DNA from 2 places in the Streptomyces sp. NPDC094034 genome. Region 2 is predicted to be linked to the other one. Evidence: riboswitches for the same ligand, from Rfam matches in the RefSeq annotation. Region 2 holds a riboswitch; the other holds the start of a gene.
The links. Region 2 has a riboswitch for cyclic di-AMP ahead of ABTZ59_RS18830 (C40 family peptidase). Riboswitches for the same ligand answer to the same signal wherever they lie in the genome.
Positions count from the first base shown of each region.

Region 1 (5,837 bases), on a different contig from region 2:
ACCAGTTCCTCGACATAGGCACCGGCATCCCGACCGAGCCGAACCTGCACCAGATCGTCCAGCGGATCAACCCGAAGGCCCGGGTCGTCTACACCGACAACGACCCCATCGTCCTGCGGCATGCCGAGGCCCTGCTGATCAGCTCGCCGGAAGGCGCCACCGACTACATCCAGGCGGATGTCCGCGAACCGGGGGCGATCCTGGACCACGCCCGGGGCTTCCTGGATTTCAGCCGCCCGATCGCGCTCTCCCTCATCGCCCTGATGCACTTCATCCCGGAGGACGAGAAGCCGTACGACATCGTCGGCACCCTGGTGGAAGCCCTTCCCACGGGCAGTTGTCTGGTGCTCTCGCACGCGGCGTCCGATCTCTACCCCGAACTCGTGGAGCAGGTGGTCGCGCAGTACAAGCGGGGTGGCATCACGCTGGGCTTCCGTACTCGCGAGGGGGTGGCGCGGTTCTTCGAGGGCATGGACCTCGCCGAGCCGGGCCTGGTCACGGCCCCGCACTGGTACCGGGACACGGCCGCGCCGACGGAGGAGGAGAGCGGCGGATACGACAGCGGCATCTACGCCGCGGTCGGCCGCGTGCGCTGACCTTTCCGGCGGCCCGTCGCTCCGCCGGGATCGCGGAGCACGGGAACGAGGGAACGAACGAGCCCGGAACGCGGCAGGGCCGGACCAGCCCTGAGGGCTGTCCGGCCTGCCGCGAGCGGTGTGCGGTGTGCGGGCCTGTCAGTAGGGGCCGTTCACGTTGTCGATCGAACCGTAACGGTCGGCCGCGTAGTTGGACGCGGCGGTGATGTTGGCGACCGGGTCGTAGCTGTCCGTCGACGTACCGGGCACGTGGTAGGCCTCGAACGTGGGGTCGATGACCTGAAGGAGCCCCTTGGACGGGGTGCCGGCCGCGGCGTTGGAGTCCCAGTTGTTGATGGCCCACGGGTCGCCCGAGGACTCGCGCATGATGTTGCGGTGGATGCCCTCGTAGGAGCCGGGGATGCCGTTCGCCGCCATGACGTCCAGCGACTCCCGGATCCAGCCGTCCAGGTTGTCGGCGTACGTCGTCGTGGCGGTCTCGGTGGTCGCGGCGGCGGTGTCGGCCGAGGCGCTCTCGTCGGTGCTCTCCTCGGCCGCCGGCGCGGCCTCCTCGGCGGGGGCGGAGTCGGCGGCGGAGTCGGCGGGGGCCTCCGACGCGGACGCCGTTCCGAGCGTCAGCGTGAGACCGGGGTGGATCAGGCACGGGTCGCCGCCGATGACATCGCGGTTGTCCTCGTAGAGCTGCTGCCAGCCGCCGCTCAGGGAGAAGTCGTCGGCGATCTTGGACAGCGAGTCGCCCCAGACGACGGAGTAGGTCGTCGGGGTGTCCGTCTGGACGACGGCGGCCGGAGTCAGGGTCACCTTGGCGCTGGCGGCGGTGTGCGCTGCCGGGGCCGCCTGGGCGGTGGTGGCGGCCAGCAAGGGGAAGGCGAGTACGGCACCGCCCGTGCCCGCGGTGACGAGACCTCTGGCGACAGGGCTGTTCTTGGGACGACGGTGCTTAGCCTTTGAGGCCATGACGAATTCCTCTCCTGCGCCTGCGAGGTGAGCTGTCGGGTTCGGACTGGAGATGCCCGGCCGCATGGTGAATGCGGCTTAACCCCAAGCCGGTCCTGAGTACGGATCGGCGACTTACCTGGGTCCCCCGCTCCTGCCGGGCGTGGGTGGGTGTGTGTTTCCGGGCGGCGGCAGGATTCGGCGTTCCGTCCGGAGTAACGAGAACGTAAGCGAGGGCGCCCGAACGAAACAAGCCCTGAATTCACAACGGAATCCAATTCATGAATCCGACCCGAAATGATCTCGTTATCGGCCCGATACCGGGAAGCTCAACTCGCCTTCCACACAGGCGAAATGAACGAGAAGGCAGGCGGCGGGCCGGGCACTTACGTGACACACATCACGCGCATGACGGAAATGTCCAGGTCACAACGGGACACAGAGCGGAGAAAGTCGAGCGAACGACAAAGAATTGGACTTCAGGGAGAACTGAGATAAATCGCCCATAAAGGTGCGGGTGCGCGGCATCGGATCCGACCCGTGGACCCGACCTCCACAAGGGAGCCATACGCGCCGCTGACGCTCTCTCACATTCGAACAACCAGGGCCATGTGGCGGTTCTCCGACCGTCTTTCATCGAAGAGCGGATCACATTCGAAGAATTCCCTTTCCGCAAACGGCAGTTCACGACGGATGAAGGAGTGACGCCCACCTCGCGGTTTTCTGGCGATTGACCAACTCGGGCATTCTTCGGGCCCGTTCATCGCGTCGCCCGACGATGAACGGAAAGGCGATCAAGGAAAGATCAGGGGCTTCATCGGGGGCTTCATCGGGGCTTCGGAGAAGGCTCGGGGAGAGATATGACGTACCGGCCCGGAAACGTGCGACGGGTGGTGGCGCTGCCGGAGTCACCCTCCGGCAGCGCCACCACCCGTCGGTGGCCCGGCGCCCGATCGCCCGCTACCCGGGCGGCGGCGCGAAGCTCAGTCCGCCTCCGTGATCTCCTCCCGCCCCGCCGCGGTGAACCCGAGGAGCTCACGGCTGCGGGTGGTGTCGAACAGCGACGCGTGACCGTCGAGCGCGCCCCGGATCTCGCTGCTGGGGTGGTACGTCGCCAGCAGCTCCCGGGTGGGTTCCAGGGCCGCGCTGTCGGGCGCGGCCACGTTGACGACATGGTGGCCCGTGAGGTCCGCCGTCAGGGCGGCCCGTACGGCACGGGCGGCGTCCCGGGTGTGCAGCCACCCCCACAGTTCACGGCGGTTGGACGCGGGGTCGCCGTGCACCTGCGCCAGCCGCTCCCGCAGCCGGGCGCCCGCGCCGACGAACGGGAACCGCAGCATGACGGTGACCGTGCCATGGCGCCGGGTCGTGAACTGCGCGGCCTTCTCGGACATGACCTTCGACAGGCCGTAGGAGTCGACGGTGAGATCGGGGTGGTCCTCGTCCACGGGGACGTACACCGGGTGCAGATCCCGGTCGGCCCACGCGATGCCGACGGCCGCCGCGCTGGAGGCGCCGACGACACGCGGCACGCCGAGCCGGCCGGCCTCCTGGAACACCAGATAGGCGGCGAGGACGTTGGCGCGCAGGGTCTCGTCCTCCGACACGATGCCGGGCGCCGGGTACGCCGCGAGATGGACGACCCCGACGAACGCGCCGTCCTCTTCCGCCGCCGCCTTCTGTGCGGCGGCGAAGCACTCGGTGACCGTCTTCGCCTCGCTCAGATCGCCGGTGACGAACCGGACACAGCCGTCCTCGCCGTCACCCCGCGCCAGATCGGCGCCCACGACGCGGAAGCCCGCGCCGATGAGGTCCGCCACGACGGCCCGGCCGATCCCGCCGGCCGCCCCGGTCACCAGTACCGTCCGGGGGCTCTTCCGTACCGTCCGCCCGCTCATCCCTTGACCGCTCCCATCAATCCGTTGACGAAATAGCGCTGGGCGCACAGGAACAGGACGATCACCGGGACCACCATGATCAGAGCCGCCGCCATCAGCGAGTTGTACTGCACGACACTCTGCGACTGCATCGCCTGGAGCGCGATCGGCAGCGTGTACGTGTGCGGGTCGTTCAGCGAGATCCGGGTGAGCTGGTACTCGTTCCAGGTCGGGATGGCCGTGAGCAGCGCGATGGTGATGACCGCCGGCCGGGCCAGCGGCAGATAGATCCGGCTGAAGATCCGCAGCTCGCCCGCGCCGTCCATCCGAGCCGCCTCGCGCAGCTCCGCCGGCACCGCACTGAAGGCGTTGGTCAGCAGCAGGATCGCCAGTGGGGCGCTGCCGTTGACGAACGGCAGGATCAGGCCCCAGTGGGTGCCGAGGATGTCGAGCTTGCTCTCCAGCAGCACGATCGGCAGCAGCGTCACCACTCCGGGGACGAAGAGCAGTACCAGGAAGAGCCGGTACAGCCACTTCTTGCCGGGGAACGCCAGCACGGAGAAGGCGTAGGAGGCGGCCGAGTAGACCACCACGACCAGCACGGTCGTCAGGACGGTGACCTTGACGCTGTTGAGGAAGTAGTCGAAGAAGTCGAGCTTGCTCCAGGTGTCGGCGAAGGTACGGAGGGTCGGGTCGTGCGGTATGAGATGACCACCCTCCTGGACCTCCTTGTTGGTCTTGAAGGCCGCCGAGACCATCCACAGGAACGGATAGACGCTGACCGCCGCGTAGGCGGCGAGCACGATCCCGACGACGGTACGGACGACGGTCCTGCCGACAGGTTTCCGGCCGCCGGTGCGCGGTACGGTCCGGCCCTGGGCGCGGATGCCCGCCGGTCGCGGTGGGGAGAGGGTTTCGCCGCTCATCCCATCCTCCTCATCACCCGCTGGTTGATGAAGGCGACGACGAGGGCCGCCAGGAACAGGAGCCAGCCCAGAGCACTGGCGAGACCCAGCGTCGGGGACAGCTCGGAGAGAAAGGCGAGCCGATAGGTCTCCAGACCCAGGACGCTCGTGGAGTCGCCAGGACCGCCGTTGGTCATGATCAGGAAGGACTGGAAGCCCTGGAGGGAGTCACGCACATTGAGCAGGAGCACGACGACGGTGATGGGCTTCATGAGCGGCCATACGACCATCGTGGTGGAGCGCAGCCAGCCGGCGCCGTCGATCTGCGCGGCCTCCAGCAGGGAACTGTCCAGCGACTGGAGCCCGGTCAGATAGAGCAGCATCGCCACCGGCACGGCCGACCAGACCATGACGACGATCATCGTGGCGAGGGCGGTGTCCGGGTTGCCGAGCCAGCCCTGCGGCTGCTGGAGCGAGCCGAGGCCGAGGGACTTCAGCAGCAGGTTGATGGCGCCATTGGGCTCCAGGATGTAGTTCCAGGCGAAGTAGACGGCGATCCCGGTCGTCACGTACGGCACGAAGTAGACGGAGCGCAGGACGCCCTGGAAGCGCTTGACCTGGTTCAGTACGAGGGCGAGGGGGAACGCGACGAGCACGGTGAGCAGCGGGACCGCGATGACAACCCACAGGGTGTTGACCGCGGCCTTCTTCACGATCGGCCAGTACGTCGGGCTGCCGCCGAGCAGATCCGTGTAGTTCCGCAGGCCGCGCCAGTTCCATTCGGGCCAGAAGCCGTTCCACTGGGCGAAGCTCAGCGAGAATCCGTAGACGATCGTGTAGACGCCCATGACGGCGAACAGGGCGATCGCGGGAGCGACGAAGAGATAGCCCCAGGCGGCCTGCTTGCGCTTCTCGCGCGGTCCGCGGAAGGGGCCGCGGCGAGGTGCGCCGCCGCCCCGCTCTCCGGCGGAGGAGGGGAGCGCGCCCTTTCCGGTGCCGGCGGCCGTCGCCGTACCGGTTCCGGCGGTCATCTGTTCTGCTCCGCCCAGTAGGACTTGATCATGGAACTCATCTGCGCACCCGTACTTTCCGCGCTGCGTGACGTCAGCGGGGTGAACTGGGCCAGTACGGCTCCGACCTTTCCGGGGTCGTACAGGCTGGGACGGTAGGCGGTATAGCCGGCGTTGTAGGAGTTCTCGCCGGAGCCGAAGGCCGCCTCCATGGAATTCAGGACAGGGCCGAGCGCGGCGCTCTGGCTCTTGGCGAGATCATTCGGCGGCACGTCGAGCGCCTGTTTTCCGAAGCCGGCCGCGACATCGTCCCTGGACAGGAACTTCAGCCATTGCAGCGCTTCGTCCTTCTTCTCCGATTTCCGGGTGATGGAGAGACCCGTGAGCGAGAAGGGCGAGAGCTGGAGATCGGGGATGGCGGCGTCCTTCGGCGGCGGCACGGGGAACGTCATGAGATTGTCCGCGTCGTAGCCGTTCTCGGCGAGAAACGCCAGTGTGTAGGTGCCGCCGATG
Region 1 is NZ_JBEOUD010000003.1:109,123-114,959, forward strand. Features, by position in the region: gene ABTZ59_RS04690 (SAM-dependent methyltransferase) at 1-596, shown strand, start outside; gene ABTZ59_RS04695 (LysM peptidoglycan-binding domain-containing protein) at 735-1,553, opposite strand; cyclic di-AMP (ydaO/yuaA leader) riboswitch at 1,558-1,712, opposite strand; gene ABTZ59_RS04700 (NAD-dependent epimerase/dehydratase family protein) at 2,516-3,430, opposite strand; gene ABTZ59_RS04705 (carbohydrate ABC transporter permease) at 3,427-4,335, opposite strand; gene ABTZ59_RS04710 (carbohydrate ABC transporter permease) at 4,332-5,345, opposite strand; gene ABTZ59_RS04715 (ABC transporter substrate-binding protein) at 5,342-5,837, opposite strand, start outside.
Region 1: another riboswitch for cyclic di-AMP. It lies ahead of ABTZ59_RS04695 (LysM peptidoglycan-binding domain-containing protein); the one in region 2 lies ahead of ABTZ59_RS18830 (C40 family peptidase).

Region 2 (5,837 bases):
CACCTCGCGCCCGCCCGAGAGCCTGACCTCCACATCGGGGCAGACGAACCGCGTCATGGCCAGGATGCGCAGACAGTGCTGCGGGGTGAGGTGCCATTCCTTGGCGAGCGGCGTCCCCTCGAACGGGATCAGGAAGTTGACCGGCACCGAGTCCGGGTCCAGCTCGCGCAGCGAGAAGACGACATCGACCAGATCCGCGTCACTCTCCCCCATACCGGCGATCAGCCCCGAACACGCGGACAGCCCGGCGGTCTGCGCCCGCCGCACGGTGTCCACCCGGTCCGCATAGGTGTGGGTGGTGGTGATGTCGCCGTATGTGCCCTCGGACGTATTGAGGTTGTGGTTGTACGCGTCGGCGCCCGCGGCCCGCAGCCGCTCCGCCTGGCCGTCCGAGAGCAGCCCGAGGCAGGCGCAGATCTCGACGTCCTCGTTCTGCTCCTTGATCGCCTCGATGGTCCGCGAGACGCGGTCGACATCCCGGTCCGTCGGACCCCGGCCGCTCGCGACCAGACAGACCCGCTTCGCCCCGCCCGCCACGCCGGCGGCCGCCGCCTTCGACGCCTCGTCGGGCTTCAGCCAGGTGTACTTGAGGATCTCGGCCTTGGAGCCGAGCCGCTGCGAACAGTACGAGCAGTCCTCGGGGCACAGCCCGGACTTCAGATTGACCAGATAGTTGAGCTTCACCCGCCGCCCGAACCACTGACGGCGCACCTTCCCGGCCGCGGCCACCACGTCGAGCAGCTCATCGTCGGAGGTCGCCAGTACGGCGAGCGCTTCTTCGCGGGTCGGCGGCTCGCGCCGCAGGCCCTTCTCCACCAGCGTGTTCAGCAGGTCCATGGTGCTGATCCTGGCCCACCGAGGACGTCCGGGGAAAGGAGGAACTCCACAACACCGCCGGATCGAGGTGTGTGTATGACCACACCCTGACCCGGTCGCCACACGGTTAAGGTCTGTGCGCTGCCTACAAAAGGACCCGACCATGGAGCGCGACCCCTTCGGCTGGACCGACGACGAGGCGCGCCGCCGTGAACGGTCGGGTCTGGTCCGTACGCTCCGGCCGCGCCCGGCCGAATCCGAGCTGCTCGACCTGGCGAGCAACGACTACCTGGGGCTCACCCGCCACCCCGCGGTGACCGGCGCTGCCGCGGCGGCCGCGCGCCGGTGGGGCGCGGGCGCCACCGGCTCCCGGCTGGTCACGGGCAGCACCGAGTTGCACGCCGAACTGGAACGTGAACTGGCCGCGTTCTGCGGCTTCGAGGCCGCGCTCGTCCTCTCCTCCGGATACGCGGCCAATCTGGCCGCCCTGACCGCGCTCACCGCCCGCGACTCGCTGCTGCTGTCCGACGCGGACAATCACGCCTCGATCGTGGACGGCTGCCGGCTCTCGCGCGCCGAGACCGTGGTCGTACCGCACGCCGACCCCGAGGCCGTACGCAAGACACTCGACGCGCGGGCCGGGCGGCGGGCGCTGATGGTGAGCGACGCGGTGTTCTCGGTGGACGGCGACGCGGCGCCGCTCGGGGAGCTGGCCGAGGTCTGCCGTACCCGGGGCGCGGCCCTGCTCGTGGACGACGCGCACGGTCTGGGGGTGCTCGGGGCGGGGGGCCGGGGCACGCCGGACGCGGCGGGCATCGCCGGGGCGGACGGTGTGGTGGCCACGGTCACGCTCTCCAAGTCCCTGGGCAGCCAGGGCGGCGCGGTACTGGGCCCGGCACGCGTCATCGGCCATCTGGTCAACGCGGCCCGTACGTTCATCTTCGACACCGCACTGGCGCCGGCGGCCGTCGGCGGCGCGCTGGAGAGTCTGCGGCTGCTGCGCCGGGAGCCCGCCAGAGCGGACCGGGCGCGGGAGGTGGCCCGTACGCTGCACCGGCTGCTGACCGGGGCGGGTCTGACGGCCGTACGACCGGACGCCGCCGTGGTCTCCGTACGGGCGCCGTCACCCGAGGCGGCGGTGCGCTGGGCCGCGGAGTGCCGGGCGGCGGGGCTGGTCGTGGGCTGCTTCCGTCCGCCGTCGGTGCCGGACGGCGTCTCCAGGATCCGGCTCACTGCCCGTGCCGATCTGACGGATCAGCAGATCGGCACGGCGGTGGACACGATCGTCGCGCTCGCACCCGAGGGTACGGGCTGAGCCGACCGGGCCCGGCGGGTCGGCGAGCGGTCAGTGCGTCGGCGCCTCGGCGCACAGCGCGGAGACGAAGGAGGTCCAGGCGTCCGCGGAGAAGGACAGATGGGGTCGGGTCACTTCCTTGGAGTCACGTACGGTCAGTCCGCCCGCGTCGCTGGGGGCGCACTCCACGCAATTGTTCGCGCCGGTGCTGTAGCTGCTGCGATGCCATACGTGTGGCGATGTCAGGTGGGGGGTCATGATGCTCCCTAGGCGCCGTCACCGATCCCGGCGATGAGATCCAATGATTCCTCTGTCGAGAGGGCATGCGCCTGCATAGTGCCGAACGCCGCGCAGTACGCCTCAAGGTCTTCTTTCCGCTCCAGATAGAGGCTATTCGTCAAATGGTCGAGAACGACCAAATCCAGATCAGTAATGTGCGGAAACGAGAAGATAACGAAAGGGCCGGTCAGTCCCACATAGCCACCGGCCGTGAACGGCAGCACCTGTAGACAGACATGCGGAAGCCGCGCCAGCTCCGAGAGCCGTAGCAACTGCTCCCGCATCACGCCCGGCCCGCCCACCTGACGGCGCAGAACCGCCTCGTCCAGCACGGCGTGCAGTTCCATGGGTATGTCGGTGCGCAGCACCTCCTGGCGGGCGAGCCGCACCTCGACCAGGGAGTCGACCGTCGCGGCGGGCAGTCCGCCGAGCGCGGCACGCGTCACGGCGCGGGCGTACGCGGGGGTCTGGAGCAGCCCGGGGACCACGGAGGTCTCCAGCGTGCGCGCGGTGCGGGCCTGGGACTCCAGGCTGATGAAGTCCCGGTACTGGGGCGGGATCACGCCGCCGTACGCCATCCACCACCCCTGCCCCTTGTTGGTGGTGCCCGCCAACGCGCCGAGCAGCAGCCGCAGTTGTGGATCGATGACGCCGAGCGCGTCGAGCAGCCCCGCCAGATCCTCGTCCTTCACCCCGCTGACGCCCGTCTCGATCCGGCTGACCTTCGACTGATGCCAGCCGAGCAGCCGCGCAGTCTGACCGCTTGTCAGTCCCGCGCTCTGCCGCAGCTTGCGCAATTCCTCACCGAGCCTGCGCCGGCGCACCTCTGGAATATGCCGCATGAATGATTGCCTTCCCGCCCTGTGCCGGCCGCCCCCTTGGGTGCCGCGGCGGAGAAGATATCTTTCCCTCGCCCAAATACGGTCTCGCGTTGCAGAGTTCACCGCTTTGAGCGACAGATATATGCAGATCTCGGTGGATCGGCCCTGGGAACGGCGCGATCAGTGGCAGGCTGGCGCGAAGCACGGTCCGAGGCCCTCCGCGCAGTCATCCGCTCTGTGCCGGAGCCAGGCCCGGCGGGAAAGGGACGGCGTCGCCATGGCAGACCACCAGGAAGCATCCATCACCCTGCCGAGCGAACCCGCCTCGGTCACCGCGGCGCGAAGATACGTCGTGGACCTGCTGGCCGAGTGGGGGCTGCCGGCACAGGAGGACATGGCCGAGACGGTTCGGCTGATCGTCTCGGAGCTGGCCACCAACGCGGTGCAGCACACCCTCGGCCAGTCACCCACGTTCACCGTGGAGATCCGGCTCGAACGCGACGAGCAGCTGCGCGTCGGCGTCACCGACAGCCATCCCCGCTGGCCGCAGCGGCTGCCCGCGGCGGTGCAGCAGGACAACGGCCGCGGCATGGTGATCGTCCGCTCGCTCACCGCCGAGCAGGGGGGAGCGCTCTCGGTCACCCCGACCCCGGAGGGCGGCAAGACGGTCTGGATCGTCCTGCCCTGGGCGGTCCCGGTCACCGCCGACGCGAGCTGACCCCGGCCGGACGAGGGCCGTCCCCGCAGGGGCGGGGGCGGCCCTCCCGACGCGTCGTCAGCGTCCGTACGTCCGGGGGCTGGGGGCTGTGGGGGCGGAGGGGCCGGTGTCGGCGGCCGGGGTCAGTTCACCCGGCCGTACAGAACGCTCCGGGTCCAGATCCGTTCCAGCCTCACCAGCGCCCCGGTCTTCGGCGAGTGCCAGATCTTTCCCCGGCCGGCGTAGATCCCGACGTGGTAGACGCTGTTGCCCCAGTGGAAGAACACCAGATCTCCCTTGCGCCGTTCGGAGGGCGCGATATGGCGGGAGTTGTTGTACTGCTGCTGGGCCGTGCGGGGGAGCTTCTTGCCGGCCTTCTTGTACGAGTAGAGCGTCAGCCCGGAGCAGTCGAAGCGATGAGGCCCCGTGGCTCCCCACCGATACGGCGAGCCTTCCTTCGAGGCGGCGATCTTGAGGGCCTTGGCCGCGCGCGTGGCGGCCTCGGCCTCGGACGTGGCGCCGGGCACGAGCATCGTGCCGCCGAGCGCGGCGAGTGTCAGGACCGAAACGGCGCCGGTCCTGGACAGCAGAGACGGGACAGTCGTCTGCGCGGTCATGTGCAACCCTTCGTCAGCCGCCTGTGAAGGATGACCTGTCGGGTTCGGGCTGGCGAAGTTGCCCGGCCGCTCTCACGGCTTCACCCCGAGGGACGACCACAACGGGCGTCGTCCCGTACTGCCTGGGTCCTCCACTCCTGCCGATCCACTCCTGTCGACCAGGCATCCGGTGCGGCGGCAGGACTCGGCGTCCGCCCGGACCGCCCCGCCGCGGTGGCGGGGGCTTGTCGTCCCACGGATCTTGACGCAGGAACAGGTGGATATCCGAGACAAAACGACATATGTGAAATTCATCACGGATCGTCCGAAAGGGTGGCGAAGGGGTGTGTCGCGCCCCGGCCCGCGACCTGATGAGGCCCGTACCCGCACGGGAGTTGGGGGGCACTTCACCGATCCGGTCGCTCCGCGCAACTTGCGTCCTCTTACGCGTCCAGTCAGTTCATACGCCGAACGTGCGAGTCGTTCCCGTATGGGGGGCGTCCATACGGGAACGACTCGCCGCCCCGGCACCGGTGTTCATCGCCCGCCGAACGGGGCGCGCGGCGTGTTGAGGGACGTCTTGCGGTTCTGTACGACGTGATCGAGCAGCCCGTACGCCTTGGCGGCCGGCGCGTCGAAGATGGTGTCCCGCTCGATGTCCTCGGTGATCCGCTCCGTGCTCTGCCCGGTGTGCCGCGCCAGCATGGAGGTGAGCAGGGATCGCAGTCGGAGCATCTCCTTCGCGTGGATGGCCAGATCGGACGGCTGTCCCTGGACCGGCTCCTCGATGGCGGGCTGTTGGAGGACGAGCCGCGCGCCTGGCAGTGCCAGCCGCTTGCCCGGCGCCCCGGCGGCCAGCAGCACGGCGGCGGTCGAGGCCGCCTGGCCGAGGCAGATGGTCTCCACGTCGCAGGTGACGATCTGCATCGTGTCGTAGATCGCGGACATGGCGCTGATCGACCCGCCGGGGGAGTTGATGTAGAGGGAGATGTCCTGGTCGGGCGCGGCGTATTCGAGATGGATGAACTGCGCGATCACATCGTTGGCCGCGGTGTCGTCGACCGGGGTGCCGAGGAAGATGATCCGCTCTTCGAGGAGCTTGGAGTACGGGTCGAGGGTGCGGGTCCCGTTGGACGTCCGCTCGGTGAACTCGGGCAGGACGTAGCGGGCTGAAGGACGGTTCATGGCATGCCTCTCCTTGGACGCGGGGCTCACGACTCTCCGTAGAAAATGTACAGGACGTACAGAACATAGAGGCGTGTATGCCGGGAGAGACCCTCGGGCGTGGGGAAGTGCGGCGGTCGCGTACGGCCGCCCTCGGCCTCCGCCGATCG
Region 2 is NZ_JBEOUD010000019.1:75,232-81,068, forward strand. Features, by position in the region: gene bioB (biotin synthase BioB) at 1-837, opposite strand, end outside; gene ABTZ59_RS18810 (8-amino-7-oxononanoate synthase) at 980-2,131, shown strand; gene ABTZ59_RS18815 (DUF397 domain-containing protein) at 2,162-2,368, opposite strand; gene ABTZ59_RS18820 (helix-turn-helix domain-containing protein) at 2,377-3,231, opposite strand; gene ABTZ59_RS18825 (ATP-binding protein) at 3,488-3,928, shown strand; gene ABTZ59_RS18830 (C40 family peptidase) at 4,051-4,524, opposite strand; cyclic di-AMP (ydaO/yuaA leader) riboswitch at 4,528-4,699, opposite strand; gene ABTZ59_RS18835 (ATP-dependent Clp protease proteolytic subunit) at 5,041-5,688, opposite strand.